DNA from 2 places in the Stenotrophomonas sp. LMG 10879 genome. Region 1 is predicted to be linked to the other one. Evidence: riboswitches for the same ligand, from Rfam matches in the RefSeq annotation. Region 1 holds a riboswitch; the other holds the start of a gene.
What was found. A riboswitch is a leader RNA that binds a small molecule or an ion and turns the genes downstream of it on or off. The one in region 1 is predicted to bind glycine.

Region 1 (15,823 bases):
TACACTGAGCCGATGCTCGCCCCTGATTCCGGCCCTGTCCCGACCCTGCAGGTCGCCCTGCCCGTCCCCCTGCCGCGCCTGTTCGATTACCTGCCGCCGCAGGGCGAAGGCCCGACGGTGGCGATCGGCTGCCGGCTGAAGGTGCCGTTCGGCAACCGCGAACTGATCGGCGTGGTGGCCGGCCACGGGCAGGCCGAGGACAGCCAGGGGCTGCGCCAGGCGCTGGCCTGGTGTGACATGGCGCCGCTGCTGCAGGGTGAGCTGTGGCAGAGCCTGCAGTGGCTGGCCCGCTATACCCACGCCCCGCTGGGCGAGGTGCTGAGCACCGCCCTGCCCGGCCCGCTGCGGCACGGCGAGCCGCTGCCCGACACCCATCACTGGGGCTGGCAGCTGACACCGGAGGGCCATGCCCAGCGCGAAAAGCTGCGCGCCGGCAGCCGACCACGGCAATTGGCCGAGCTGTTGGCCGAGGCGGTGGTGGACGAAGACGTCCTGTCCGCGCGCATGCCGGACTGGCGGGTGGCCGCACGCAGCCTGGGCAAGCGCGAGCTGGCCGAGCGCATCGCCCTGAGCGTGGCGCCGCAGCACGCTCAGCCCCTGCCCGGCCCCACCCTCAATGCGGAGCAGGCCGAGGCCGTGGCCGCGATCACCGCCGCCGAAAGCTTCCAGGCCTTCCTGCTGGACGGGGTGACCGGCAGCGGCAAGACCGAGGTCTACCTGCAGGCGATCATCCATTGCCTGGCGCAGGGCAGGCAGGCGCTGGTGCTGGTGCCCGAGATCGGCCTGACCCCGCAGACCCTGGCACGCTTCCGCGGCCGTCTCGGCATTGCCGTGCACGCGCTGCACTCGGGGCTGACCGACAACGAGCGCGCGCGGGTCTGGGCCGCGGCCTCGCGCGGCGAAGCACGGGTGATCGTGGGTACGCGTTCGGCGGTGTTCATCCCGCTGCCGCAGCCAGGCCTGCTGATCGTCGACGAAGAGCACGACGGCAGCTACAAGCAGCAGGACGGCATCCGCTACCACGCACGCGATTTCGCATTGGTGCGGGCCAAGGCGCAGGGCGTTCCGGTACTGCTGGGCAGCGCCACGCCCTCATTGGAAACCCTGCACAACGCCTACGCCGGCCGCTATGCGCACCTGCGCCTGAAGCAGCGCGCCGGTGATGCCCGACCGCCGCGCGTGCGCATCCTCGATGTGCGCAAGCGCCCGCTGCGCGATGGCCTTTCCGCCGACGTGCTGGCCGGCATCGGCGAACACCTGCAGCGGGGCCAGCAGGTGCTGGTGTTCAAGAACCGGCGCGGCTATGCGCCGGTGCTACTGTGCCACGACTGCGGCTGGACCGCGCCCTGCAACCGCTGCGATGCACCGATGACCGTGCATGGCGGTGGTCGTCGCCTGCAATGCCATCACTGTGGTGCGCGGCAGCCGGCACCATTGGCCTGCCCCGCCTGTGGCAGCCTGGCGCTGCAGCCGCAGGGCATCGGCACCGAGCGGCTGGAAGAACACCTGGTCAGTGCCTTCGCCGATTTCCCGGTGGTGCGCATCGACCGCGGCACCACCGCACGGCGCGATGCGCTGGAGCAGCAGCTGGCCAAGCTGGGCAACGAGCCCGGCATCCTGGTCGGCACGCAGATCCTGGCCAAGGGCCACGACCTGCCCAAGCTGACGCTGGTGGTGGTGGTGGGCATCGACGAAGGCCTGTTCTCGGCCGATTTCCGCGCCAGCGAAAAACTGGCGCAGCAGCTGATCCAGGTAGCCGGCCGCGCCGGTCGCGCGCGCGATCCGGGCGAAGTGTGGCTGCAGACCCATCACCCGGGTCATCCGCTGCTGGAGACGCTGGTGAACGGTGGCTACCACCCGTTCGCGCAGGCCGAATTGAACCAGCGCGAGGCGGCGGGTTTTCCACCGTTCGCGCACCTGGCGCTGATGCGCGCCGAAGCGCAGCAGCTGGAGCATGCCAATGCCTTCCTGCTGGCCGCGCGCACACTGCTGGGCGAACAGAACGTGGTGGAGGCCTATGGGCCGATGCCGGCGCCGATGCCAAGGCGTGCCGGCTACCAGCGCACGCAGTTGTTGTTGTCGGCAGCGCAGCGGCCACCGCTGCATGGGGTGCTGGCACAGCTGGTGCCGCAGTTGTACGCGCTGCCGGAGGCACGCAAGGTGCGCTGGTCGCTGGATGTGGATCCGACGGACCTGTATTGATCTGGCAGACCGCTGCCGAGCATGGCTCGGCACTACTGTAGAGCCCTGGATGGCTTGGGGTCGGATCCCTTTTCGCAGAAAAGGGCTCTGACCCCGAACGTCGCCCTTCGCTTACGTCATCGGTGACATCACGCCGCGCTGGTACGCCGGGCGCTCGCGCAGGCGTCCATACCAGTCGGCCAGGTGCGGCAGGTCCGGGCGCTGGATCGGCAGCTCGAACCACGCGTAGATCAACGAGCCCAGGGCGATGTCACCCATGGCGAATTTCTCGCCCGACAGCCACGGCTGCGTGGCCAGGGTCGCGTTGGGCAGCGCCAGGAAATCACCGGCACGCACGATCGCCGCATTGATGCGCGCCTCATCGCGGTCGGCCGGCGCGGTGCGCATGATGCCCCAGATCAGTTCGGAGTACAGCGGCGCCATCCGCGAGGTACTCCAGTCCATCCACTTCTCGGCCTGCGCACGCTCCATCGCGTCTTCCGCGTACAGCGTACCCAGCGAATAGCGCGCACTGAGGTAGCGCACGATGGTGTTCGACTCCCACAGCGGCAGGCCGTGGTCTTCGATCACCGGCACCAGCCCGTTCGGGTTCATCGCCACATACTCCGGCGACTGCGTGCCACCGTGGCTGCCACCCACTTCGATGGACTCGTACGGCAGGCCGATTTCCTCGGCACACCACAGCACCTTGCGGACGTTGCTGGAATTGCGGCGACCCCAGATCTTCAACATGCGGATTTCCTTGCTGGCAATGCGAGCGGCAACGATACGCCTGATCGGCCTGGGTGTGTGCGTGCGCAACGACTGCATTGGGCATTCGCCGGGCATGGCCCGGCGCTACCACATCCGCCTTCGGTGAGCGCCGGGCCAACCCCGGCGGTGCTGCGTTGCCGCGCGTTACCGGTTCTTCTTCGGCAGCGCGCGCACGTAGGAGGATTTACCGTCCTTCTTCAGTTCGAACAGACCGATCGCGGCCAGCAGGTCGCTGAGTTTGCCGTACCCGTAATTACGCGGATCGAACGAGGCCTGGTTGCCGATCTGGCTGCCGACCGGGCCCAGGTGCGACCAGCCATCCTCGCCCTCTGCCGAGGACACCGCACGCCGCAACATCTTCACCAGACGTGTATCGCTGCGCATTTCCGCCCCGCTCTTGCGCGGGCGCGCATCGTCGCTGCCCGCCTGTTCGCTGGGCGCCTGTTCATTCGATGATGGTTCGTTCGATGCCTGCTCGACATCCTGCACGCTGGCATGGGTCTGGCCCAACGCTTCCAGATAGGTGAACTTCGAGCATGCGTTGACGAAGGGTTCCGGGGTTTTCTTTTCGCCGAAGCCATAGACCTTCACGCCGTCGGTCAGCAGGCGCATCACCATCGGGGTGAAGTCGGCATCGCTGGACACGATCGCGAAGCCATCGAGGTTGCGCGCGTACAGCAGATCCATCGCGTCGATCACCATCGCCATGTCCGACGCGTTCTTGCCCTTGCTGTAGGCGAACTGCTGGATCGGCCGGATCGCGTATTCGTGCAGCACCGCCTCCCACCCTTTCAACCGTGGGCTCTTCCAGTTGCCATAGGCACGGCGCACGTTGGCCACGCCATAGCGGGCGACTTCGGCCAGGACCTCGTCGATCTTCGAGGCCGGCGCATTGTCGGCGTCGATCAACAGGGCGATGCGCTTTTCCGGTTCGCTCATGGACTCCTCACGGGCAGTTGCCTGAACCCGAGTATCGCCGATCAGGATGCACGCTGACGTGACAAGGACCGGCCATGCGAAGATGCCAGGCACTTCCCCCATGCCCCCCCTGGAGTGAGTCGATGAGTCGTGATCGCGTCCCCCACCTGGTCGTTGTCGGCGGCGGTTTCGCCGGCCTGTGGGCCACCCGTGCGCTGGCCCGCGAACGCATACGCATCACCCTGGTCGACCGTCGCAACCACCACCTGTTCCAGCCGCTGCTGTACCAGGTGGCCACCGCGGGACTGTCTGCGCCGGATATCGCCGCACCGCTGCGCCACATCCTTGGCCACCAGCGCAACGTGGAGGTGCGGCTGGGCGAAGTGGTGGCCATCGACAAGGAAGCCCGCCAGGTGCGCATGGCCGACGGCAGCACGCTGGACTACGACAGCCTGCTGCTGGCCACCGGCGCCACCCACGCCTACTTCGGCCATGACGAATGGGCCGACGATGCGCCTGGCCTGAAGACACTGGACGATGCCATCGCCCTGCGCCGCAAGCTGCTGCTGGCGTTCGAACGCGCCGAGGCCGAGCCGGACCCGGCAAAGAAAGCCGCATGGCTGAGCTTTGCGGTGGTGGGTGGTGGCCCGACCGGCGTCGAGCTGGCTGGCACCCTGGCCGAAATCGCCCGGCATACGCTGCGCAATGAGTTCCGCCATATCGATCCGGCCAGCGCCAAGGTGCGGCTGGTCGAGGCCGGTCCGCGCGTGTTGTCGACCTTCCCTGAAGTGCTTTCGCTGAAGGCGCGCCGGCAGCTGGAAAAGCTGGGCGTGGAAGTGATGACCGGCACGCCGGTCAGCCACATCGATGGACAGGGCTTCAAACTGGGCGACCAGTTCGTGCCCGCGCGCACCGTGGTCTGGGCCGCCGGCGTCGCCGCCTCGCCGTTGGCGCGCACGCTGGACGTGCCGCTGGACCGTGCCGGACGCGTGCCGGTGCAGCCCGACCTGACCCTGCCCGGCCATCCCGAACTTTTCGTGGCCGGCGACCTGGCCGCACTGGGCCAGGCCAACGGCAAGCCAGTACCGGGCGTGGCCCCGGCCGCCAAGCAGATGGGCAAGTACGTGGCGGAAACGCTTCGCGCACGCCTGCACGACAAGCCCGCGCCGGGGCCGTTCAAGTACGCCGACTTCGGCAACCTGGCCACCATCGGCCGCATGGCCGCGATCGTGCACCTGGGCAAGCTGCAGCTGTCCGGTGTGCTGGCCTGGTGGTTCTGGCTGGCCGCGCACGTGTTCTTCCTGATCGGTTTCCGCAACCGCGTCGTGGTGCTGTTGAACTGGGCGGTGGCGTACTGGAGCTACCAGCGCAGCGCGCGCATCATCTTCGGCGATGATCGGGACGACCGGCGGCCGAAGCGGTAGGTACTGCCGTGGGTGACCTCTCGACCGACACAGTAGATCCACGCCATGCGTGGATGAATTTCTGTGCAGGCTGCATGGAGCGTAGCCACGCGTGGCGTGGCTCTACTGCTTCATCGGGCCGCTGGGCCCCCGCTCATGTCCGGCAGAAATCTTCGCGATAGGTAGTGCCACGGGCACGTCCTCGACCGACACAGTAGATCCACGCCATGCGTGGATGAGTTTCTGTGCAGGCTGCATGGAGCACAGCCACGCATGGTGGCTCTACTTCGGCTTTGGGTACCACAGCGCGTTGACGATGACCCAGCGCTGCTCGAAGCGGCCCATGTGGAAGTAGTCGACGAACCACGGCGTTTCCAGCCGCACCGAGGCCGCATTGCCGGTCACGTCCAGCACCGTGCAACGGCGGTCCCATTGATCCTTCGGGGTCTTCAGCGCGCCCTGTTTCGTCAACGCAACCAGTTCTTCCTTCGACATCCGGCGCAGGCCGAGGCGTTCGTCGGGCGTATCACCGAGCACCGCGCGCTTGGCCAGGTCCGGGTGCAGGGAACGGGCGACGCGCTGCGGGTCGGCTTCCAGCTGACCGTCGACGTAGTCGTGGCAGGTCGCTTCGATGGCGGCGATCGTGGCGGCGTCGGCAGCGGGGCTTGCTGCTGCGGAAAGCGCGAACAACAGGGCAACGGCGGACATCCGGGTCTCCAGCGCTGAGAGCTGGGCGATCATGGCATGGCCGGATGTGCCCCATCCACGCATGGCGTGGATCTACCGGCGAAGTTGTAGAGCCGAGCATGGGCTCGGCTCTACAGAACAGCCTCGGCCGGCGCCTGCAGCCAGGCCAGCTTGCGCTCGCGCGGCTGCTGCTTGAGCTCCCATTCGGCGCGTGAGGCCGCTGCCCTGTCCGGGTACTCGCGTACCGCCAGCACCCGCAGCGGCGGGCGTGACCGGGTGTAACGCGCCCCCTTGCCGGCCTGGTGGGCGGCGAAACGGGCCTGCACGTCGGTGCTGATGCCGGCGTAATAGCTGCCGTCGCGGCATTCGAGCAGGTACAGGAACCACGGGCGGGAAGGCGAAACCATGCCCGGATTATGCCGTGCTGCACTGCAGCGGATATACTGGCGGCCGAATGCAGGAGAGAGGCGCCGCGCTGGCGCCCGCCGAAGGCGCAGGCTCCCATGATCGCTCAGGCCGGTGGGCTGGAATCCCACCAACCATGCATTCGACTCGCCGAGCTGGAGAGAGGTCACCGGGCATGCCCGGGACGATCCGCCGAAGGGGCACGCGGCTCACGCCGCTGAACTCTCAGGCAAAAGGACAGCGGGAGCGGCACCGGTCATCGTCATCCCGTCATTGCGCAGGCAATGGCGGTGGTCGCGCATGGCCGGCCCCACCGCGTCCGGAGCCTGTCCATGCTGCTGTCCATCATCTACCTGATCGCCATTTCCGCCGAAGCCATGACCGGTGCCCTGTCTGCGGGCCGCCGCCGCATGGACCTGTTCGGCGTGGTCATGATCGCCTGTGTCACCGCCCTCGGTGGCGGCTCGCTGCGCGACATCCTGCTCGGCCACTATCCCTTGGGCTGGGTGAAGCATCCCGAGTACCTGGGCTTCACCGTGTGCGCGGCGCTGATCGCCACCTGGGTAGCGCGCTGGATGCATCACTTCCGCCGCACCTTCCTGGTGCTGGACGGGCTGGGCCTGATCGCCTTCACCCTGATCGGCTGCTCGATCGCGCGCGAGGCCGGCCATGCGCTGCCGATCGTGCTGATCGCCGGCATGCTCACCGGCGCCTTCGGCGGCGTGCTGCGCGACATCCTCTGCAACGAGGTGCCGCTGATCTTCCAGAAAGAGCTGTACGCGATCATCTCGCTACTGACAGGTGCGGTGTATCTGCTGTTGCTGCACTGGGGCGTGGCCGATGCCACGGCGATCCTGTGCTGCCTGGGGGGTGGCTTCGCCGTGCGCCTGCTGGCGATCCACTACCGCTGGGAAATGCCGAAGTTCGTGTACCACGACGAAGTGCATTGAGCCCTTGAGGGTAGTGCCGGTCGTTGGCCGGCATTTCCGGCTGGGCTGCATGACCAAGGTCACGCGGCGACGGCCCGCGTAAACCGCTACCATTGGCGCCCCGTCGCACGCGCGACGGCATCCAGCCACGCCGCGTCCGCGGCCCCGCCAGACAATCCCCCTCCCCCGCTGCCCGAGGCCCTTCGTGGTGCCGACGGGCCCGCATGACCCTGCGTGCACGCAGGGCGCAGGATGCCCCATGTCTGTCGCCGAAAACTCCCGCTTTCGCCGTGCCCGCCCGCTGCTGGTCGTTGCCGGCCTTGCCCTTGTCGCTGGCCTGGCGTGGTGGCTGTGGCCGCAGGCCGAGGCGGACGGTGGCGAACAAGCTGGTGCCGGCAAGGTAGTGCCGGTACGCATCGCCCGTGCCAGTGCCGAACCACTGGTGCTGCGGATGAAGGCGGTTGGTACGGTCACCCCGCTGCACAGCGTGGTGGTGCGCAGCCGCGTGGATGGCGAGCTGATGCACCTGCATTTCCAGGAGGGTCAGCAGGTCAAGGCCGGTGAACTGCTGGCGCAGATCGATCCCCGCCCCTACCAGGTGAAGCTTGCGCACGCACAGGGTACGCAGCAGCAGAACCTGGCCGAGCTGGAGAACGCCGAGCGCCAGTTGCAGCGCTACCGCGAACTGCAGCGCCAGAACTACGTGTCCGCGCAGGAACTGAGCGACCAGCAGAGCAAGGTGCGGCAACTGCAGGGGCGTCGCCTCAGCGACCAGGCATCGGTGGACGAAGCGCGACTGCAGCTGCAGTACACCCGCATCGTCGCCCCGGTCAGCGGCCGAGTCGGCCTGCGCCGGCTGGACGTAGGCAACCTGGTGCACGCCAGTGACACCGAAGGCCTGGTCACGCTGGCGCAGACGGCGCCGATCAGCGTGCTGTTCACCGTGCCCGAACCAGAGCTTCCCGCCCTGCTCGATGCCGTACAGGCGCAGCCGGCGCTGGCGGTGGAGAGCTGGGACCGCGAAGAACGCCGGCAGCTCGCCAGCGGCACCCTGTCCAGCGTCGACAACCGCATCGATACCGCCACCGGCACGCTGAAGCTGCGCGCGCAGTTCGACAACGCCGATCAGGCGCTGTTCCCCAACCAGTTCGTCAATGTGCGCCTGCAGCTGGGTGAGCATCCCGCGCTGCTGGTTCCCGATGCCGCCGTGCAGTTCGGCAGCCAGGGCAACTACGTGCACATCATCGACAAGAACAACAAGGCACAACGACGCACGGTGGTGCTCGGCCCGGCCGATGACGGTCGCGTTGCGGTGCGTTCCGGCCTGGTAGCCGGTGACAAGGTGGTGATCGAAGGCATCGACGGACTGGAAGACGGCACCACGGTGGAGATCATCACCGAGGAGGCATCGCCCAAGGCCGGCGCATGAACCTCTCGCGCGCCTTCATCCTGCGCCCGGTCGCCACCACGTTGCTGATGGTGGCGCTGCTGCTGTCCGGGGTACTGGCCTATCGCCTGCTGCCGGTGGCGGCGCTACCGCAGGTCGACTACCCGATCATCCAGATCACCACGCTGTATCCCGGTGCCAGCCCGGAGCTGACCACGCGCACCATCACTGCGCCGCTGGAGCGCCAGCTCGGGCAGATTCCCGGCCTGAAACAGCTGTCGTCCACCAGCTCCGGCGGCGCCTCGGTGATCACCCTGCAGTTCGGCCTGGAGGTGTCGCTGGGTGTGGCCGAACAGGACGTGCAGGCGGCGATCAACGCGGCCGGCAGCTTCCTGCCCGGTGATCTGCCGGTGCCGCCGGTGTACCGCAAGGTCAATCCGGCCGACACGCCGATCCTGACCCTGGCGGTGACTTCGCAGGGCCTGTCGCTGCCGCAGGTGCACGATCTGGTCGACACCCGCATCGCGCAGCGCTTGGCACAGCTGCCCGGTGTCGGTCTGGTCAGCCTGGCCGGTGGCCAGCGCCCGGCCGTGCGCATCCAGGTCAATCCGGGCGCGCTGGCCGCCAACAACCTGGGCATGGACCACATCCGCACCGCGATCGCCGCCGCCAACGTCAACCTGCCCAAGGGCAGCTTCGATGGCCCGATCCGCGCGGTGATGCTCGATGCCAACGACCAGATGCGCAGCGTGGCCGAGTACCGCGCGCTGGTGCTGGCCTGGCGCGAGGGCGCACCGCTGCGGCTGGGCGACGTGGCCACCATCACCGACGGCGCCGAGAACCGCCAGCTGGCGGCATGGAGCGGCACCACCCCGGCGGTACTGGTGAACATCCAGCGCCAACCAGGCGCCAACGTCATTGCCGTGGTCGAACAGTTGCGTGCGTTGCTGCCGCAGCTGCAGGCCACTCTGCCGGCCGGCGTGCAGATGAGCGTGCTCAGCGACCGCACCGAATCGATCCGTGCGTCCGTGCGCGGCGTACAGAAGGAACTGGTGCTGGCCATCGCGCTGGTGGTTCTGGTGACCTGGGTGTTCCTGCGCAACCTGCCGGCCACGCTGATTCCCAGCGTGGCGGTACCACTGTCGCTGATCGGTACGTTCGCGGTGATGCTGCTGACCGGCTATTCGCTCAACAACCTCACGCTGATGGCGCTGACCATTGCCACCGGTTTCGTGGTGGACGATGCGATCGTGATGCTGGAAAACATTGCCCGCCACCTGGAAGACGGCGAAAGCCCGCGCGAGGCGGCATTGAAGGGAGCCAGCGAGATTGGCTTCACCCTGGTCTCGCTGACGGTCTCGTTGATCGCCGTGCTGATCCCGTTGCTGTTCATGGCCGACCTGGTGGGCGCGCTGTTCCATGAGTTCGCGGTGACGCTGGCGGTAGCCATCGGCATTTCGCTGCTGGTGTCGCTGACCTTGACGCCGATGTTGTGCGCGCGCTTCCTGAAGCCGCATGCCACGGGGTCAGAGCCCCAAGGGGATCTGACCCCGGCCGTGGGGTCGGATCCCCTTGGGGCTCCGACCCCATCCCCACCAAAGCGCGATGTCTTCGACCACATCATCGCCCTCTACGACCGCCAGCTGCGCTGGGTGCTGCAGCGTCAGCCGCTGATGCTGCTGGCGACGGTGGCCACGCTTGCGCTCACCGTGGCGCTGTACTTCGCCGTGCCCAAGGGCTTCTTCCCGGTGCAGGATGCCGGCCTGGTCCAGGGCATCAGCGAAGCCCCGCAGGCGATCTCGTTCCAGGCCATGCGCGAGCGCCAGCTTGCCCTGGCCACGGCCATCGAACAGGACCCGGCCGTGGCCAGCCTGTCCTCCTACATCGGCGTGGACGGCAACAATGCGGCCCTCAATACCGGCCGCCTGCTGATCGAACTGAAGCCACACGGAGAGCGCGAGAGTGCCGACGTGGTGATGGCACGGCTGCAGCAGCGCGTGGCCAGAATTCCCGGCATCACCCTGTATCTGCAACCGGTGCAGGAGCTGGGCATCGAAGACCGCATCAGCCGCAACCAGTACCAGTTCACCCTGACCACGCCGGACCTGCAGACGCTGGAAACCTGGACACCGAAGCTGCTGCACGCGCTGCGCCAGTCGCCGGCGCTGCGCGATGTGGCCAGCGACCTGCAGATGCAGGGCCGACAGGCCAGGGTGAGCATCGACCGCGATGCCGCCGCACGTCTGGGCGTGAGCGTGGAAGCGGTGGCCGACGCACTGTACGACGCCTACGGGCAACGGCAGATCTCCACCATCTTCACCCAGGCCAGCCAGTACCGGGTGGTGCTGGAGGCCGATCCGGCGCGGCAACCGGGGCCGGAGGCGATCAGCGGCCTGCGCGTGCGCAGTAGCAACGGCCAGACCGTGCCGTTGGGGGCGGTGGCGCGCGTCGAGCAGGGGCCGACGGCGCTGCTGCGCAACCATGTCGGCCAGTTCCCGGCGGCCACGCTGTCGTTCAACCTGGCACCCGGCGCATCGCTGGGCGAAGCAGTGGATGCGGTGCATGCCGCGCGGGCGCAGGTGGCATTGCCGCAAAGCATCGAGCTGCGCCTGCAGGGCGCGGCGGCGGCCTTCAGCAGCTCGCTGTCGAGCACGCTGTGGCTGATCCTGGCGGCGGTGGTGGTGATGTACATCGTGCTGGGCGTGCTCTACGAGAGCTTCATCCATCCCATCACCATCCTCTCCACATTGCCCTCGGCAACCGTGGGCGCCTTGGCTGCGTTGTGGGTGAGCGGACGCAGCCTGGATTTGATCGCGGTGATCGGCATCGTGCTGCTGATCGGCTTGGTGAAGAAGAACGCGATCATGATGATCGACTTCGCGCTGGACGCGCAGCGCACGCGCGGCATGAGTCCGCGTGAAGCGATCCACCAGGCGGCGCTGCTGCGCTTCCGGCCGATCCTGATGACCACCCTGGCGGCGTTGTTCGGCGCGGTACCGCTGATGCTGGCCACGGGCTCGGGCGCCGAGCTGCGGCAGCCGCTGGGCTGGGTGATGGTGGGTGGCCTGATGGTCAGCCAGGTGTTGACCCTGTTCACCACGCCGGTGATCTACCTGGCCTTCGACCGTCTGCAGCGTCGCCGCGCGGCGGCACCGGCAACAGCAGACGAGGCCAGCGCATGACCCCTGTGGCACGCCTGGCACAGGCCTGCGTGCAGCGTCCGGTGGCGACCCTCCTGTTGGCGGTGGCGCTGGTACTGGCCGGCCTGCTGGCGCTGCGCCTGCTGCCGGTGGCACCGCTGCCCCAGGTCGACTATCCGGCCATTGAAGTCAGCGCCAGCCTGCCCGGCGCCTCGCCCGAATCGATGGCGGCGACCGTGGCCACGCCGCTGGAGCGTGCGCTGGGCAGCCTGCCCGGCATCTCGCGCATCGATTCAGCCAGCACCCAGGGGCAGACCGAGATCGAATTGAAGTTCGTGCTCGGCCGCGATATCGACGAGGCCGCGCGCGAAGTGCAGGCCGCGATCAACCTCGCTCGCGGCCAGCTGCCCAGCGGCATGCCCGGCATGCCGCAGTACCGCAAGGTCAACCCGTCGCAGGCGCCGATCCTGGCGCTGGCGCTGACTTCGGACACGCTCTCGCCGGGCCAGCTGTACGACCTCGGCTCGACCGTGCTGGCACAGAAGCTGTCGCAGGTGCCGGGCGTGGGCGAAGTGCAGGTGGGCGGCAGCGCGCTGCCGGCGGTTCGCGTATCGCTGGACCCGAATGCCCTCAATCACGCAGGGCTGGCGCTGGAGGATGTGGCACAGGCGATCAGCCGCGCCAACGCGGTGCGCCCATTGGGTGCGGTCGCAGGCGCGAACCAGCACTGGCAACTGGAGGCGCCGCTGCAGCTGCGCCAGGCCGCGCAGTATCGCGAGCTGGCGCTGAAGGCCAGCGATGATCGCCTGCTGCGGCTGGGCGATGTCGCCGCCGTCGCCGACGGCGTGGAGGATCGCTATGCCAGTGGCTTCCACAACGAACGCCCGGCCGTACTGCTGATCGTCAGCCGCCAGCCCGGCGCCAACATCATCGCCACCGTCGATGCGATCCAGGCGCAGCTGCCGCAGCTGCACGCCCTGCTGCCGAGCACGGTGGACATGCGGCTGGTGATGGACCGCTCGCCGGTGATCCGCGCCACCCTGCACGAAGCAGAAGTGACCCTGCTGCTGGCGATCGCGCTGGTGGTGCTGGTGGTGCTCGGCTTCCTCGGCCACTGGCGCGCAGCACTGGTACCGAGTGTCGCGATTCCGGTGGTGCTGTTCGGCACGCTGGCGTTGATCGCGCTGATGGGCTTCTCGCTCAATACGCTCTCGTTGATGGCCCTGATCGTGGCGGCGGTGCTGGTGGTGGATGACGCCATCGTGGTGCTGGAGAACATCGCGCGCCATCGCGAGCTGGGTGCCGACCGCTGGCAGGCGGCGGTGCGCGGTGCATCGGAAGTGGGCGCTACGCTGCTGTCGATGAACCTGGCGCTGGCCGTGGTGTTCGTCTCGATCCTGTTCCTGGACGATTTCGTCGAGCGCCTGTTCCGCGAATTCTCGCTGACCCTGGTGGCGGCGATGACGGTGTCGGTGCTGGTGGCGCTGAGCCTGGTGCCGATGCTGTGCGCGCGCGTGTTCGTCGATGACGCACAACAACCCTCGCGCTGGCAGCGCGGCAGCAATGCGCTGTTCGAGCGCGTGCGTGGCGCCTATCTGCGCACTCTTCAGGCCAGCCTGCGGCAACTGCGCTGGCCATTGCTGGCCTTCGTGGCGGTGATCGCACTCAATGCCTGGCTGTTCCAGCAGGTACCCAAGGGCATCGTGCCGCAGCAGGACACCGCACAGCTGCGCGGCTTCGCGCGTGGCGATGACGGCCTGTCCTTCCAGGCGATGCAGCCGAAGATCGATGCCTACCGCAAACTGCTGCTGTCCGACCCGGCCATCGAGGACATCATCGGCTATATCGGTGGCAGCAACGGGGTCAACAACGCCTTCATCATGATCAAGATGAAGCCGCTGGCCGAGCGCGGCGTCTCCAGCCAGCAGGTGATCGACCGCCTGCGTGCACGCCTGCCCAAGTTGCCTGGGGGCAACCTCTATTTGTGGGTGGACCAGGACATCCGCCTGGAAGGCGCCGGCAGCAGCGGCAAGTACGAGTTCCAGTTGCTGTCGGCCGATACCGCGCCATTGCGCCAATGGGCACCGAAGGTCGCTGCTGCGCTGCGTGGCCTGCCGGAACTGGTGGACGTGGAAGCGCAGGGCGAGGCCGGCATGCGCCAGGTGATGCTGGACATCGACCGCGAGGCCGCCGCGCGCCACGGCGTGGACCTGCGCACCGTGGCCAACATGCTCAACAACGCCTTCAGCCAGCGCCAGGTCGCCACGTTGTACGACAGCCTCAACCAGTACCGGGTGGTGATGGAGCTGGACCCGAAGCACACGCAGGACCCGGGCACGCTGGCACGGTTGCAGGTGATCGATGGCGGCGGCCAGCGCATTCCGCTGTCGAGCATCGCCAGCTGGCGCTACGGCATGGCGCCGGACCGCGTGTACCACAGCGAGCAGTTCGCCTCGATCTGGATCGAGTTCGCGCTGGCTCCGGGCGTGGGCCTGGAGCAGGCCACGCAGGCCATTGATGCGGCGATGGCCACACTGATGCTGCCGCGCTCGGTGCAGGCCAAGCTGTCCGGCGAGGCCGGTGGCCTGGAGCAGCTGCGGTCGCGCCAGTTGTGGCTGGTGCTGGGCGCCACCCTGGCGGTGTACCTGGTGCTGGGCATCCTCTACGAGAGCTTCCTGCAGCCCCTGGTGATCCTGTCCACGCTGCCGTCGGCCGGTATCGGTGCGTTGCTTGCGCTGTGGCTGTTCGGCAACGAACTGAACCTGATCGCCCTGCTCGGCCTGTTCCTGCTGGTGGGCGTGGTGATGAAGAACACCATCCTGCTGGTCGACTTCGCGCTGGCCGGCGAGCGTCGCGGGCTGAGCGCGCGCGATGCGGTAATGGAAGCGGCGCGATTGCGCCTGCGGCCGATCCTGATGACCTCGCTGGCGGCACTGCTGGGCACGCTGCCGCTGATGCTGGCCAACGGCGAAGGCTGGGAGCTGCGGCAGCCGCTGGGCATCGCCATTGTCGGCGGGTTGCTGGTCAGCCAGTGGCTGACGTTGTACACGACACCGGCGATGTATCTGGCGCTGGCGAGGATGCGGGCGCGACGTTGAGCGGGGCGGCTTCATCCACGCATGGCGTGGATCTACTGACTAGACGACACCGGCGATGTACCTGGCGCTGGCGAGGATGCGGGCGCGACGTTGAGCGGGGCGGCTTCATCCACGCATGGCGTGGATCTACTGACTAGACGACACCGGCGATGTACCTGGCGCTGGCGAGGATGCGGGCGGGGCGTTGAGCGGGGCGGCTTCATCCACGCATGGCGTGGATCTACATAACCGGGTCGGGGTCACACCACCCCGGCGATGTACCTGGCGCTGTCGCACATACGCAGCGCCAGGCGCATCGCCGGTGCAGACGGGCCGGTCTCCAACTCCGACCGGCCCTGATCGCGGCCGCACCCCCGCAGGCGCTGGCCGCCATCCACACACGTGCCGCCGTCAGGCGGCTTCGGACACCTTCACTTCGCGACGGGCGCGCACGGCAGCCGCCAGCCGCTCCAGCACCGTCACGGTGGTATCCCAGTCGATGCAGCCATCGGTGATGCTCTGGCCGTAGACCAGCGGCTGGCCTTCGACCAGCTCCTGGCGGCCACCGACCAGATGGCTTTCAACCATCACACCGACGATGCGCTGCTCGCCGTCTTCCAGCTGGGTGGCGATGTCTTCGATCACCTTCGGCTGGTTTTCGTGGTTCTTCAGGCTGTTGGCGTGGCTGGCGTCGATCATCAGGCGCATCGGCAGCTTGGCCTTGGCCAGCGCCTGGCAGGCTTCGGCGACGCTGGCCGCGTCGTAGTTCGGCTGTTTGCCACCACGCAGGATCACATGGCAGTCCGGGTTGCCGGTGGTGGAGACAATGGCCGTGCCGCCCTGCTTGGTGACCGACAGGAAGTGATGCGGGTTCGAGGCCGCGCCCACGGCATCGGCGGCGATCTTGACGTTGCCATCAGTG
Region 2 (15,823 bases), on a different contig from region 1:
CTGCCCGTGCCTGCTTCCCCGGCGGCCACGCCAGCGCGGGATACGCGTGGCTGTGCCTGTATTTCTTCGCGCTGCTGTGGCGACCGTCGTGGCGCCGGGCCGGGCTGTGGATCGGCCTCGGCAGTGGCCTGGTGTTCGGCATCGGCCAGCAGCTTCGCGGCGCCCATTTCCTTTCGCATGACGTTGCTACCGCATTGATATGTTGGCTGCTGTCGCTGGGCCTGTACCTGATGGTCCGCCGCCAGTTGGACCGCTCGACCCGCCAGGAGGCAATTGCATGAACGCATCGGTCCAACGGTCCTTCCGGTTGCCGACACTGGCCAGCATCCGCGCATGGCGGCCGCAGCTGTCCACCGAAGCGCTGATCATTCTCACCAGCCTGTTCTTCGCTGTGGCCGGCAATGGCCTGTTCTGGCACAGCGCCATGGCCAGCCATCCAGGCAGCCTGCGTTATGCGCTTTCGCTGCTGTTGCTGCTGCTGGGTGCACACGGCGTGCTGCTGGGCATCCTGGTGTGGCGCTGGAATGCCAAGGTGGTGATCAGCGTACTGCTGCTCGTCACCGCGTTCGCCGCGCACTACATGAGCCGTTACCACATCTATCTGGATGCGGACATGCTGCGCAACGTGCTGGCCACCGACCCGAAGGAAAGCCGCGAACTGATGACGGTGTCGCTGCTGTGGCCGGTACTGCTGCTGGCCGCGCTACCGATGGTGGTGCTGTGGCGCGTTGAACTGCGCCGCCGCAGTTGGGGCCGCGGCCTGCTGTGGCGCATCGGCTTCCTGCTGGTCGCTGCGGCCACCGCACTCGGTGGCGCACTGGTGTCCTTCCAAGATGTGTCGGCCCTGATGCGCAACCAGCGCGAAGTGCGCTACCTGGCAACGCCCGCCAATGTGCTGCTGGGGCTGCCGCGTGCGCTGCGCGGCGAAAACCCGGTACAACGCGCGCCGAAGCTGCCGATCGGTACCGATGCCAAGGCGACCCGGCGCGCACCGACCAGCAAGCCACGCCTGCTGGTGATCGTGATGGGCGAAACGGTACGCGCGCAGAACTGGGGCTTGAATGGCGGCCGCAACACCACGCCGGAGCTGGCCCAGGCGGCGGTGGTCAATTTCCCCGACATGCACTCCTGCGGCACCAGTACCGAGGTCTCGCTGCCGTGCCTGTTCTCGCCGTGGGGACGCCACGAGTACGACGAAAAGAAGATCCGTGCGCACCAATCGCTGCTGCATGTACTGAACCGCGCGGGCATCGCACCGCTGTGGCGCGACAACCAGTCCGGCTGCAAGGGCGTATGCGAGGGCCTGGACTTCCAGTCACTGTCGGACGCGACCACGCCGGGGCTGTGTGCCGATGGCCGTTGCATGGACGAAATCCTGCTGCAGGACCTGGCGACCCAGGTGCGTGCGCGCCCGGGTGACCGGGTGGTGGTGATGCACCAGCTGGGCAACCATGGCCCGGCCTATTTCGAGCGCTACCCGCCCGCCTTCCGCCGTTTCACCCCGACCTGCGATACCCGCGACATCGGCCGCTGCACGCGCGAAGAAATCACCAACAGCTACGACAACGCCGTGCTGTACACCGATCATTTCCTGAGCAAGACCATCGGCACGCTGCAGGGCCTGCAGGATTACGACACGGCGATGATCTACCTGTCCGACCACGGTGAGTCGCTGGGCGAAAAGGGCCTGTACCTGCACGGCGTGCCATACGCGATCGCACCGGCCGAGCAGACCCGGGTACCAATGACGATGTGGTTCTCACCGGGCTTTGCCAGCAGCCGCGGGCTGGACCTGCAGTGCGTGCGCAAGCGCGCGGCCAGCTACACCGACCACGACAACCTGTTCCCGTCGGTGCTGGGGCTGATGCAGGTGAAGACCTCGCTGTACGAGCGCGACCGCGACCTGTTCGCCAACTGCGAGAGTTAGGGTTTGTCGGCAGGGCTGCGCCCTGCACCCGCAGAGGCCTTCAGGCAACGGCAACGGCCGAAGCAACAGCAAAGGCTGGTTTCCTGTGGGATGGCGGGGTGGGTCCGGTGGCGGGAGACGCCGTAAACCCGTCCATGGGGGCTTGGCCGCGGCATCCATGCCGCGGACACTCCCGCCACCGGCCCCACCCCGCCTTCGACAGTTGGCCGCAATCTGTCAGGCCATCTCTCGGGGTCAGATCCGTTTTCCGGAGGAAAACGGATCTGACCCCGTTTTTATTGTCGATACCTGACAGATGTGTCGACCAAGGTCGACACCCACCAACAGCCGCGGCGATCTGTCAGAGGTGGGGCGGTGTGGGCTTGCAGGACCGTTGGCGCCATGGATGGCGCCATCGAGCCCCCATGGATGGGTTTACGGCGTGTCCTGCAAGCCCACACCACCCCGCCAAACCACAGATGGCCCGCTCTTGCTGTTGCTCCGGCTTTTGCCGTTGCCTAAAGGCCTCTGCGGGTGCCGGGCGCCGCCCGGCCGACTTCCGCCACTTGCGGTGGCAAGCCCTGCCCACTAGCCTTCGGCGGTCGTTCACCACCCAAGGATCGCCTGTGAAACACCGTCATCTCCTGCTGGCCGCGGCAATCGCCGCCGCTACGCTGGCCCTGGCCGCCTGCAAGAAGGAAGCAGCCCCAGGCACCGACACCGCCAGCAGCAGCGCACCGGCCGGCGAAACCGCTGACCAGTTCGTGGCCCGCATCAATGCCGAATTCAAGGCGGCCTACCCGGAGATGACCTCGGCCCAGTGGCTGTCCTCCACCTACATCAACAGTGATTCAGAGCGCATCGCGGCCAAGGCCAACGAGCGTTCGCTGACCCAGCTCAACAGCTGGATCGAGCAGGCCGCCAAGTTCGATGGCAAGCCGATGAGCGAGGACAGCAAGCGCGCGATCCATCTGCTGAAGCTGATGTCCTCGATGCCGGCGCCGCGCGATCCGGCCAAGCTGGCCGAGCTGACCCAGATCGCCACCCGCATGGAAGGCAGCTACGGCGCAGGCAAGTACTGCACCGACGCCAACGATCCGAACTCCTGCCGCCAGCTGGGCGAGCTGGAGCAGGTGCTGGCGCGCAGCCGCGATTACGACCAGCAGCTCGATGCCTGGCAGGGCTGGCACAGCACCACCAAGAGCATGCGCGGTGATTACCAGAAGTTCGTCGGCCTGGTGAACGAAGGTGCCAAGGGCATGGGCTTCACCGATGCCGGGCAGATGTGGCGCAGTGGCTATGACATGCCGCCGGAGCAGATCGGCCCGGAAACCGATCGCCTGTGGGAACAGGTCAAGCCGATGTACGAGCAGCTGCACTGCTATGCGCGCGGCAAGCTGGACAAGACCTATGGCAAGGACAAGGCCGAGGTGGGCAACGGCCTGATCGCCGCGCACCTGATGGGCAACATGTGGCAGCAGGACTGGTCCAACCTGTGGGACCAGCTGGAACCGTACCCGGGTGCCGGCAGCCTGGACATCACCGCGGCACTGGAAAAGCAGTACCAGACCAACCTGAGCGCGGCGCTGGCCAAGGCCGGCAAGGATGCGAACGTGGCCGCCCAGTACAAGGCGCAGCGCGAAGCCGAACTGCGCACCGCCAAGCAGATGACCGAGCGTGCGCAGGATTTCTACGTGTCGCTGGGCATGCCGTCGTTGCCGCAGTCGTACTGGGACAAGACCCAGTTCATCAAGCCCGATGACCGCGACGTGGTCTGCCACGCCAGTGCCTGGGACATGAACATGGAAGGCGACGTGCGCACCAAGATGTGCATCAAGCCCAACGAAGAGAACTTCACCACCATCTACCACGAGCTGGGCCACATCTATTACGACCTGGCCTACAACCCGTTGCCGCCGCTGTTCCAGGGCGGTGCCAACGATGGCTTCCATGAAGCGATCGGCGACACCATCGTGCTGGCGATGACGCCGAAGTACCTCAGCTCGATCGGGCTGGTCGACGCGCCGACCGAAAGCCGCGAGGCGGTCATCAACAACCAGATGCGCATGGCGCTGTCGGGCGTGTCGTTCCTGCCGTTCGGGCTGATGATCGACCGCTGGCGCTGGGGCGTGTTCGATGGTTCGATCACCGCGGACAACTACAACAAGGCCTGGTGGGACCTGAAGGCCAAGTACCAGGGCGTGGCACCGGCCAGCACCCGTGGCGAGGAGTTCTTCGACCCGGGTGCCAAGTACCACGTGCCGGGCAACACCCCGTACACCCGCTACTTCCTGGCGCGCATCCTGCAGTTCCAGTTCTACAAGGGCCTGTGCGATGCCGCCGGCTTCAAGGGCCCGCTGCACGAGTGCACCTTCTACGGCAACAAGGAAGCGGGGCAGAAGTACTGGGCGATGCTGAGCAAGGGCGCCAGCCAGCCGTGGCAGGCCACGCTGAAGGAACTGACCGGCTCGGACAAGCTCGATGCCGGCCCGATGATCGAGTACTTCAGCCCGGTCAATGCCTGGTTGAAGCAACAGAACGAAGGCCAGATGTGCGGCTGGCAGGCCAGCGCGGCACCGGCAGCGACGGCGAAATGAAAGAAGGGGCGGGTCCGCGAGGATCCGCCCCTTTCCAGGTGTTGTAGAGCCGAGCCATGCTCGGCTTACCGTGCGCAGCACGGTGGAAAAGCAGCCGAGCATGGCTCGGCTCTACAGATTCGGCGCGATCAGTTGCTCTTCTTCGCCGCCAGCTGCGCAGCCAGCGCGGCCTTGAATTCCTCGAAGGTCTGACCCTTCTCGTTGGCTTCGGCCTGCGCCGCATCGCGCAGCGCATCCGAATAGATCAAGCGCACCGGCGTGCCCTGCCGTTCGTGCAGTTCACCGGCCTGCATGATCAGCGCCAGCACCTGCGCCGCACTTTCGCTCTGGCCGGCAATGCGGCCATCCATGCCCAGCACCCATTCGCCATCGCGACGGACGACCCCGGCCAGCAGCGTGCGCTGGGTGTCGCGCAGTTCGGCGTGCGGCTCGACGGGCGAGGCGGTGGCGGCGGCCTTGTTGGCAGCCTGCTGTTCCTGGCGACGGCGCTGGTCGCGGCGGGATTTGGAAGAGGTCGACATCGGTGGGGCTTGCATTGCGGGGGCGCAAGGATAACCCACGCCCCCTGCATGCTGGTTCACACCGGTACGGCGTCGGCTCAGTCCAGCACCCGCCCCTGCCGCCAGTAGCCCATGAAGGTGATCGCGCGGCGATCCAGGCCGCAGTCCTTCACCAGATACCGGCGGATCGCCATCACCGCGCCGGCCTCGCCCGCCACCCAGGCATACATCGCGCCGTCTGCGCTGGCGTCAGCCTGCTCCCACAGGATCTGCGCATCGACGTCGATGTCGTCCAGTTCGGCGCCCTCGGCCACGGCCGGGGCTGCCGCCAGCCGCGCCTGCACGGCCTGCAGCAACCGCTGCCCATGGGCCTGTTGCCCGCGCGGCAACCACACCAGTTCGGCCGTGACCGGTGCCTTCAATGGCACCGCATCGCCCGCCTGGGCGATCTCCAGCAGGGCCAGCGTGCGCGGCGGATCGACCAGCCCGGCCAGTTCCTCGAGGATGCCGGCCACCGCCGGCAATGCGGTCTCATCGGCCACCAGCAACACCTGGCCGACCCCGGCTGGCGGCTTCCATTCCCAGCCTTCGCTGCTGTCCGCGCAGTCAGCGTCGGGGGCCAGCAGCACCACGCGGTCGCCCGGCCGTGCGTGCGTGGCCCAGCGCGAGGCCGGTCCGGTCTCGCCATGCAGCACGAAGTCGACGTCGACCTCGCACTCGCCGGCGCGCAGTTGGCGGAGGGTAAAGGTGCGCATCGGCGGCCGCGCGTCATCGGGCAGTGCCCGGTAACGGGCGTACCAGTCTTCGCCGCTGGGCACGTCCGGCGCGTCCTGGCCGGGCAAGGGGAAGAACACCTTGATGCGTTGGTCCGGGCCTTCGGTCTTCATGCGCGCCACGTCGGCGCCGGTGAACACCATGCGGTCCAGGGAAGGAGAAAGAACGCGGCGCTCCTTCAGCGCCACCTCGAACAGGCGGTAGGTCTGCTGCGCAGCCATGGGATACCTCATGCGACGACATCGGGATGGCTGGCTGTCGTGCATCCACGAACCGGCTTGCTGGAAACCCCAGCCTAGTCCCTGCGCGCAGCGTCGCAAGGGGGCGCTGCGTGATGCTGTGCCCTACCCCTGCGCGACGCTCAAAGCGCCGTGCCGGCTGCCTCTGCTGCGCGCTCGCGCTGGTGCTCCCAGTACCAGAACACGAAGCCGGCCGCGAAGAAGGCCGCCTGTCCCAGTGCCAGATGCAGCGGGCTGTCGTGCAGCAGTGGCGATACCACGCCGGCCACCACGGTGCTGATCATCAGCTGCACGAACGCCTGCAGCGACGAGGCCAGGCCGCGCTGCTGCGGATACATGTCCAGCACCGCCAGCGCCAGGATCGGGAAGATCAGCGCCATGCCCATACCGCCCAGGAAGATCGGCATCACCGCCCACGGCAACGCGAACTGCGGCGCCAGGCTGACGTAGCCGATGTTCAACACGGCAGAGACCGCACACAAGGTGAAGCCGAGGGCCACCTGCCGCGTCGGTGTGCTGTGCCCGGCCATGCGCCCGGACAGGAACGAACCGGTGGTCATGCCGCCGATGGTGGGAATGAACAGCCAGGCAAAGCCGCCTTCACCCAGATGCAGGTGCTGCATCACGATCGCCGGGGCCGAGGAGATGTACAGGAAGATGCCGCCGAAGCCGATGCTGCCAGCCAGCGCCAGGCGCAGGAAACGCGGGTTGAAACCGATGCGCACGTAGTCGCGCATCAACGTGCGTGGCGACAGTGCGACCCGTGCCTGCGCCGGATGGGTTTCCGGCAGGAAGCGCGCGGTGGCCGCCAGCAGCACCAGCGCGAATACCACCAGGAACCAGAAGATCAGCGGCCAGCCGGCACCACTGAGCAGGATCCAGCCGCCGATGATCGGCGCGATGGCCGGGGCGATGCCGAACAGCATCGACACCTGGCTCATCAGCCGCTGCGCGTCGTGGCCGTGGTAAAGGTCGCGGATCACCGCGCGGCCGACGATCATGCCGACACCGGCAGACAGGCCCTGCAGCGCGCGGAACGCCAGCAGCGTGGTCAGGTCGGTGGACAACGCGCAGCCCACCGAGGCGCCGACGAAGATCACCAGGCCGCCGAGGATCACCCGCTTGCGCCCCCACGCATCGGACAGCGGGCCGTGGGCCAGGCTCATCAGGCCGTAGAACAGCAGGTAGACGCTGATGGTCTGCTGCACCGCCACCTCGTCCACCGCCAGGCGCTGGGCCAGCTGCGGAAACGCAGGAAAGATGGTGTCGATCGAGAACGGACCGAACATGGCCAGGCCAGCGAGCAACAGGGCCATGCGGCGGGTGGAAGGAGCAACAGCGGCGGTCATCGGGCAAGCGTCCGGCAGGGCCATGCGTGACACGCACGGCGGGCGCCGATCCCCTGCGGCAGGGACGGCGCCAGATGAATACGAGAATCCGACCATCATAGGTGGGGAATGCGTGCGACGCCATGCACGGGTGCACAGAACGCACGCCCGGGCCATCGGCCATTCAGGCCTGTGAGGCCGCTGCGGGCCACCGTCGGGCGCCGGCAAGAGGCTATAATCGGCGGGCAACACGGTGGGAGAAGCAGGTCACCGCTGCCGAAGGCGCAACGCCCGTAATCGCTCAGGCCCGATACCACCCGTAACAGAACTCTGGAGAGACCGGTTCGATCCGGCGCCGAAGGGGCACGAAGCTGCGGTTTTCCGCGCTTTTAAACTCTCAGGCAAAAGGACAGAGGGGCGCCCGCAGACCGCCGACCGGCGGCTTGTGCCCGTGCGTGTGCCCTTTCCTGACGGATCCTTCGCCATGTCCCAGAACACCCCTTCCCTGCGTGAGCTCGAGCACCATTCGGCGTTCGTCGAGCGCCACATCGGCCCCAACGATGCCGAGATCGCGCAGATGCTCGGCGTCATCGGCCACGCATCGCTGGATGCGATGACCGATGCCATCGTCCCGGCCAAGATCAAGTCGCCGGCACCGCTGGCGTTGCCGGAGTCGATCACCGAAGTGCAGGCGCTGGCGAAGATCCGCGCGATCGCCGACAAGAACACCGTGCTGCGCAGCTTCATCGGCCAGGGCTATTACGGTACCCACACGCCGAACGTGATCCTGCGCAACATCCTGGAAAACCCGGCCTGGTACACCGCCTACACCCCGTACCAGGCGGAAATCTCGCAGGGCCGCATGGAAGCGCTGATCAACTTCCAGACCCTGTGCGCCGACCTGACCGGCATGGAAATCGCCAACGCCTCGCTGCTGGACGAAGCCACTGCCGCTGCTGAAGCGATGACCCTGGCCAAGCGCTCGGCCAAGTCGAAGTCGGACACCTTCTTCGTGCACGATGCCGTGCACCCGCAGACGCTGGAACTGCTGCGTACCCGCGCCGAGCCCATGGGCATCGTGCTGCGCGTGGGCACCCCGGCCGAAGCGCTGGAAGCGGAAGCCTTCGGCCTGCTGCTGCAGTACCCGGATACCTTCGGCCAGGTCGGCGACTACAAGGCGCTGGTCGATGCCGTGCACGCGCGCGGCGGCCTGGTGGCCGTGGCCACCGACCTGCTGGCCCTGACCCTGCTGGCCGCCCCGGGCGAATGGGGTGCGGACATCGTAGTCGGCAACAGCCAGCGTTTCGGCGTGCCGTTCGGTTTCGGTGGCCCGCATGCGGCGTTCATGGCCTGCCGTGACGCCTACAAGCGTTCGATGCCGGGCCGCCTGATCGGCGTCTCCATCGACGCGCAGGGCAACCCGGCCTACCGCCTGACCCTGCAGACCCGCGAACAGCACATCCGCCGCGAGAAGGCCACCTCCAACATCTGTACCGCACAGGTGCTGCTGGCGGTGATGGCCTCGATGTACGCCGTCTATCACGGTCCGGAAGGCCTGACCCGCATCGCCCGCCGCACCCATCGCCTGGCCGCGATCCTGGCCAGCGCGCTGCGCACCGCCGGTGTGCAGGTCGGCGCCGACTTCTTCGACACGCTGCACGTGACCGGTGTCGACGCCGACGCGATCCATGCCAAGGCCCGTGCGGCCGGCTACAACCTGCGTGCGATCGACAGCAGCTCGGTGGGCATCAGCCTGGACGAGACCACCACCCGCGCCGACATCATCGCCGTGGGCGCGCTGTTCGGTGCCAACGTTGATGTGGACGCGCTGGATGCCAGCACCGCCGACGCGCTGCCGGCCGGCCTGCTGCGCCAGTCCGCGTTCCTGACCCACCCGGTGTTCAACACCCACCACAGCGAGCACGAGCTGCTGCGCTACCTGCGTTCGCTGGCCGACAAGGACCTGGCGATGGACCGCACGATGATCCCGCTGGGCTCGTGCACCATGAAGCTCAACGCCACCGCCGAGATGATCCCGGTGACCTGGCCGGAGTTCTCGCAGATCCACCCGCTGGTGCCGGCCGAGCAGGCGCTGGGCTACAAGGAACTGATCGATTCGCTGGAAGCAATGCTGGTCGAGTGCACCGGCTACGACGCCGTCAGCCTGCAGCCGAACTCCGGCGCGCAGGGCGAGTACGCCGGCCTGCTGGCGATCCGCGCCTACCACCGCTCGCGCGGCGAAGATCACCGTGACATCTGCCTGATTCCGGATTCGGCGCACGGCACCAACCCGGCCTCGGCACAGATGTGCGGGATGAAGGTCGTGGTCACCAAGACCGATGCCAACGGCAATGTCGACGTCGAGGACATCCGCCTCAACGCCGAGAAATACAGCGACCGCCTGGCCGCGATCATGATGACCTACCCGTCCACGCATGGCGTGTTCGAGGAAGAAGTCGTGGAGATCTGCGAGATCATCCACAAGCACGGCGGCCAGGTGTACACCGACGGTGCCAACATGAACGCCTTGGTCGGCGTGGCCAAGCCGGGCAAGTGGGGTTCAGACGTTTCGCACCTGAACCTGCACAAGACCTTCTGCATCCCGCACGGCGGCGGCGGCCCGGGCGTTGGCCCGTGTGCGGTCAAGTCGCACCTTGCCCCGTTCCTGCCGGGCAAGCTGGGTGACAACGGCCCGGTCGGCATGGTCAGCGCCGCCAGCTTCGGCAGCGCCTCGATCCTGCCGATCAGCTGGATGTACATCGCGATGATGGGCACCGAAGGCCTGCGCAAGGCCACCCAGGTCGCCCAGCTCAACGCCAACTACATCGCCAAGCGCCTGGCCCCGCACTTCAAGACCCTGTACACCGGCCGCAACGGCCTGGTCGCGCACGAGTGCATCCTCGACGTGCGTCCGCTGGAGAAGACCAGCGGCATCGGTGCCGAAGACGTGGCCAAGCGCCTGATCGACTTCGGCTTCCATGCCCCGACCCTGAGCTTCCCGGTGGCCGGCACGCTGATGGTCGAGCCGACCGAAAGCGAATCGCTGCACGAGCTGGACCGCTTCATCGACGCGATGATCCAGATCCGCGAAGAGATCACCGCGATCGAAGACGGCCGCCTGGACCGCGAGGACAACCCGCTGAAGAACGCCCCGCACACGGCCACGGCAGTGACCGCCAGCGAATGGACCCACGCCTACCCGCGTGAACTGGCCGCCTTCCCGCTGCCGAGCCTGAAGCTGCAGAAGTACTGGCCGCCGGTGGCCCGCGTCGACAACGTGTACGGCGACAAGAACGTGATGTGCGCCTGCATCCCGGTCGATGCCTACAAGGACGATGAAGTCGAGGCGTAAGCCTTCGCGGCATCGGTAACAGAACGGCCCGCGCAAGCGGGCCGTTTTCGTTTCCATCCACGCATGGCGTGGATCTACTGGAGAGTGCGCCATGGCAGGTAGTAGATCCACGCCATGCGTGGATGCTTTGCCATCATGGGTCGGGCATCTGACCCAGGCTCAATTGCCACGACACGCCGAAACGGTCCTGCACCCAGCCGTAGCGGCTGCTGAACTCGTAGTCGCCCACCGGCATCAGCCAATGCCCGCCGTCGCCCAGCACGCGCGCGGCACGTTCGAACGATTCGGCACCCGCACATTCCACGAACAGCGACATCGAGGGCGTGAACGTGAAGTCGTGCACATCCAGGCTGTCGAAGCACAGGTAGTGGGTGCCGCCGAGCAGGAAAATGGCCTGGCGGACCTGACCGGGTATGCCCGCACCCGCCCCGTCCGGATGGCGCTGCAGGGCCAGCAGGCGGAATTCGGCGAAGGCTTCGGCGTACAGGGCCAGCGCGGCTTCGGCCTGGCCGGTGAACATCAGGAAGGGACGGCTGCGCAGCATGCGGTGCTCCCGTTCGTCGGGCCGGTGATGGCCCACGCGATCAGGATGGCACGGCCGATGTATGCCTGCTGTAGAGCCGAGCCCATGCTCGGCCAGCGACCACGCAGACAGCAGCCGACCATAGGGTCGGCTCTACAGAAAATTCGGCGACCGCAGCCGACCATAGGGTCGGCTCTACAGGATCAAGCCTCGCGCATGCGCCGGGCGATGGCGCTGCTGGCCGCGATGGTCGCCGTCAGCGCCACCATCGACAGGAACTGCAGGCGCGTATGCGCTTCACTCAGCAGCAGGCCGAAAATCAACGCAAGGATGCCCAGCGCGCAGACGGTCAGCCACGGGAAGCCCGCCATGCGGAACGGCAGGCGCGTGCCCAGGCGGTCGGCGCGACGGCGCAGCACCAGCTGCGAGACCAGCGACAGCGTCCACACCAGCAGGCAGGTGGAACCGACGATGTTCAGCAGCACCGGCAACACCTTGTCCGGGAACAGCAGTTCCATGATGGTGGCAGCGAAGCCGAACAGGACGCTGGCCAGCACCGCGATCACCGGCACCTGGCGCGGGTCGGTCCAGCCCAGCACGGCCGGTGCTTCGCGGCGTTGCGCCAGCGAATACATCATGCGCGAGGCGCCGTAGAGATTGGCGTTGAGCGCCGACAGCAGGGCGATCACCGCGATCAGAGTGATGGCCGTGGCTGCCCCCGGGATATTGGCGACATCGAGAACCGCGGCGAACGGCGACTTCAGCGCTTCACTGGTCCATGGCACCACGGCGATGATCACGCTCAGCGAACCGATGTAGAACACCAGGATGCGCCAGGCAACGGTGCGGATGGCACGGGCGATGCTGCGCTCGGGGTCTTCGGTCTCCGCCGCCGCGACGGCCACGATCTCGGTGCCGCCGAAGGCGAACACCACCACCAGCAGCGCCGCACCGATACCGGCCAGGCCCTTCGGCGCGAAGCCACCGTGCTCGGTGAAGTTGCTCAGGCCCGGCGAGGCCACCTGCGGCAGCCAGCCCATCAGCAGCGCCACGCCAACGGCGATGAAGGCCAGGATCGCCGCCACTTTGAGGATGGCGAACCAGAATTCGAACTCACCGAAGTTCTTCACCCCGAGCAGGTTGATCGCGGTGAAGAACAACATGAAGGCCAGTGCCGCCATCGGTACCGGCACCACCGGCCAGACCGTGGCCAGCAATCCGGCCGCGCCCACCGCCTCGGCGGCGATGACGATGACCAGCTGCACCCACCACAGCCAGCCCACGGTGGCGCCGGCGGTGGCGCCCATGGCATCGGCCGCATACACCGAGAACGCACCGCTGGTCGGCTTGGCGGCGGCCATTTCGCCCAGTGCGTTCATCACGATGATCACCAGCGCACCGGCCACCAGGTAGGACACCAGCACCGCCGGGCCGGCCGCCTGCACGCCTACGCCGGAGCCGAGGAACAGGCCGGCGCCGATGGCGCTGCCCAGCCCCATCATGATCAGCTGGCGTGGCTTGAGCGAATGGCCGAGGCGGGAGGGCGAAGCGGTCTGATCGGGGGTGGCGGGCATCGGCAGGGCTGGCGGCGGCGACAAGGGCGACACCTTACCGTGTCCAGCCGCTGCGGGGATAGGCACAGCGCAGCAGGAAACTCAGGCCGGTACCGGCTCGCCGACATTGCCACCAATACGGGCCCGATAGGCGCGTGGTGAGAAACCGGTTTCAGCCTTGAACTTGCGGGTGAACGCGCTCTGGTCGCTGAAACCGCAGGCCTGGCCGATGCAGGCGATGCTCTCGTTGCCATGCAGCAGGTGCATGGCCATCTGGATCCGCAGCCGGGTCAGCACCTGCTGCGGGGTCATCTGGAACACCTTGCGGAAGCTGCGCTCCAGCTTGGACAACGAAAAACCGGTGATGTCCAGCAGAGTCTGCATCCGCACGTTCTCGGCGTAGTGCGTATTGAGGTGCGCCAGGGCCAGCCGCAGCTGCTCGTACTGGGTGCCCAGGCTGTCCTTCTGGCCGAGGTCGCGGGAGATGCCGATCAGCCCTTCCACCTGCCCGTCGACCACCAGCGGGCGCTTGCAGGTCAGGCACCAGCCCGGTTCGCGGTTGGCGAACAGGTGCAGCTCCATCAGGTTCTCGATCACCTCGCCGGACAGCACGCGGGCGTCCTGGTCGACATAGTCCGCACTCAGGCCGGTGGGGTAGATCTCGGCTGCGGTGCGGCCGATCACGTCCTTGCGCGCACGCAGGCCCAGCCGTCGCAGCATGGTCTGGTTGACGTAGGTGTAGCGGCCCTGGCGGTCCTTCATGAAGAACAGCACGTCCGGAATGGCGTCGAACAGGGCTTCGATGTCGGCGGGTTCGACTCGCATGCGGCAAGCATACCCGAGCCGCCGATTTGTCTGCGCGTTCACTCCCACGGGACCCTGCATTAACGCCGACGGCGCCAGTGTCTGGGGTCTGCCCCCTACCCGCTCCAGGAGATCCTCCATGGCCGCCAGCAAGCCGACCGGCAAGCGCGCTCCCGCCACCCCCGCCGCCGACCGTGACAGCCGCGGCCAGGGCGATGAACTGCATCAACTGGCGGGAGGAGAACATCCGGTACTGACCAGCAACCAGGGCATCCCGGTTGCCGACAACCAGAATTCCCTGCGCCAGGGGCCGCGTGGCCCGACCCTGCTGGAGGACTTCCTGCTGCGCGAGAAGATCACCCACTTCGACCACGAGCGCATTCCCGAGCGCATCGTCCACGCGCGCGGTTCGGCCGCCCATGGCTTCTTCGAACTGACCAAGTCGCTGGGCAAGGTGACGCGGGCCAAGATCCTCACCGAAGTCGGGGTGAAGACGCCGGTGTTCACCCGCTTCTCCACCGTCGCCGGCGGCGCCGGTTCGGTCGACACCCCGCGCGACGTGCGCGGCTTCGCGGTGAAGTTCTACACGAAGGAAGGCAACTGGGACCTGGTCGGCAACAACATCCCGGTGTTCTTCATCCAGGATGCGATCAAGTTCCCCGACCTGATCCATGCGGTGAAGATGGAACCGGACCGCGCGTTCCCGCAGGCCGCCAGCGCGCACGACACGTTCTGGGATTTCGTCTCGCTGATGCCCGAATCGATGCACATGATCATGTGGGCGATGAGCGACCGCACGATTCCGCGCTCGCTGCGCACCATCGAAGGCTTCGGCATCCACAGCTTCCGCCTGCTGGATGACGAAGGAAACTCCACCTTCGTCAAATTCCACTGGCGGCCGAAGCTGGGGCTGCAGTCCACGATCTGGGACGAGGCGCTGAAACTGCAGGCCGCCGACAACGATTTCCACCGCCGCGACCTGTTCGAAGCGATCCAGCGTGGCGACTTCCCCGAGTGGGAGCTGGCGGTGCAGTTGTTCAGCGAGGAACAGGCCGACGGCTTCCCGTTCGACCACTTGGACCCGACCAAGATCATCCCCGAGTCGCTGGTGCCGCTGCAGGTGATCGGACGCATGGTGCTGGACCGATGGCCGGACAACTTCTTCGCCGAGACCGAGCAGGTTGCGTTCTGCCCGGCCAACGTGCCGCCCGGCATCGACTTCAGCAACGATCCGTTGCTGCAGGGACGGCTGTTCTCCTATCTGGATACCCAGCTGATCCGCCTGGGCGGGCCGAACTTCAACCAGATCCCGATCAACGCACCGAAGTGCCCGTTCGCCAACCACCAGCGCGATGGCCACATGCAGATGCAGGTGCCGAAGGGACGCGTAGCCTACGATCCCAGTTCGCTGCAGGAGGACAGCCCGCGCGAGACCCCCGCCGGTTTCCGCAGCCACGCCAGCGCCGATGACGGGCGCAAGGGCCGCACCCGTGCAGAAAGCTTTGCCGACCACTACAGCCAGGCACGGATGTTCTTCCGCAGCCTGGAAAAACCGGAACAGGCGCACCTGGCCTCGGCGCTGGTGTTCGAGCTGTCGAAGGTGGAAACGGAGAAGGTGCGCGTGCGCACCGTCAGCCATCTGCGCAACATCGACGAAGGACTGGCCAAACGCGTGGCCGATGGGCTGGCCCTGCGTACCCTGCCCGACCCGGCACCGACGGCAACCCCCGCTCAGGACCTGCCCGTCGCCCCCGAAGTACGGGTGATCGGCCGCAACAAGCCAGTGCTGCAGGGGCGCTGCATCGGCATCCTGTTCGATGAAGGTTCCGATGCACGAGTGATCGCCAACCTGCGCAAAGCCGCTGAAAAGGCCGGCGCCAGCGTCAAGCTGGTCGCACCGAAAGTCGGTGGCGCCACGCTCAGCGACGGCAAGGTGCAGGCCGCCGATGGACAGCTGGCCGGTACCCCGTCGGTGGTGTTTGATGCCGTGGCCGTGGTGCTGAGTGCCGACGCCGGCAAAGCGCTGGCCAAGGAAGCGGCGGCCGTTGGCTTCGTCAGCGACGCCTGGGCGCACCTGAAAGCCATCGCCAGTGACGAAGGCGCACAGGCGCTGCTGAAAGCAGCGCGCGTCGGCAACGATGCCGGCACCGTCGAGGCGGAAGACAGCAAGGCGTTCCTTGCCGCTGCCGCTACCCGACAGTGGGCGCGCGAGCCGAAGCTGCGCCTGCTGGCCTGATCATCCGACAG

Region 2: another riboswitch for glycine. It lies ahead of gcvP (aminomethyl-transferring glycine dehydrogenase); the one in region 1 lies ahead of CR919_RS13895 (trimeric intracellular cation channel family protein).

The regions. Positions count from the first base shown of each region.
Region 1 is NZ_PEJT01000008.1:107,823-123,645, reverse strand. It holds gene CR919_RS13925 (primosomal protein N') at 13-2,202, shown strand; gene CR919_RS13920 (glutathione S-transferase) at 2,314-2,934, opposite strand; gene CR919_RS13915 (NYN domain-containing protein) at 3,100-3,894, opposite strand; gene CR919_RS13910 (NAD(P)/FAD-dependent oxidoreductase) at 4,017-5,297, shown strand; gene CR919_RS13905 (nuclear transport factor 2 family protein) at 5,559-5,984, opposite strand; gene CR919_RS13900 (GIY-YIG nuclease family protein) at 6,095-6,370, opposite strand; glycine riboswitch at 6,411-6,500, shown strand; glycine riboswitch at 6,514-6,617, shown strand; gene CR919_RS13895 (trimeric intracellular cation channel family protein) at 6,701-7,318, shown strand; gene CR919_RS13890 (MdtA/MuxA family multidrug efflux RND transporter periplasmic adaptor subunit) at 7,557-8,726, shown strand; gene CR919_RS13885 (multidrug efflux RND transporter permease subunit) at 8,723-11,866, shown strand; gene CR919_RS13880 (efflux RND transporter permease subunit) at 11,863-14,922, shown strand; gene CR919_RS13875 (3-deoxy-7-phosphoheptulonate synthase) at 15,313-15,823, opposite strand, start outside.
Region 2 is NZ_PEJT01000002.1:178,254-194,076, reverse strand. It holds gene CR919_RS03685 (phosphatase PAP2 family protein) at 1-281, shown strand, start outside; gene CR919_RS03680 (phosphoethanolamine--lipid A transferase) at 278-1,927, shown strand; gene CR919_RS03670 (M2 family metallopeptidase) at 2,533-4,503, shown strand; gene CR919_RS03665 (hypothetical protein) at 4,632-5,024, opposite strand; gene CR919_RS03660 (siderophore-interacting protein) at 5,102-5,998, opposite strand; gene CR919_RS03655 (multidrug effflux MFS transporter) at 6,139-7,365, opposite strand; glycine riboswitch at 7,665-7,767, shown strand; gene gcvP (aminomethyl-transferring glycine dehydrogenase) at 7,829-10,696, shown strand; gene CR919_RS03645 (VOC family protein) at 10,830-11,240, opposite strand; gene CR919_RS03640 (amino acid permease) at 11,423-12,793, opposite strand; gene CR919_RS03635 (AraC family transcriptional regulator) at 12,875-13,597, opposite strand; gene CR919_RS03630 (catalase) at 13,716-15,812, shown strand.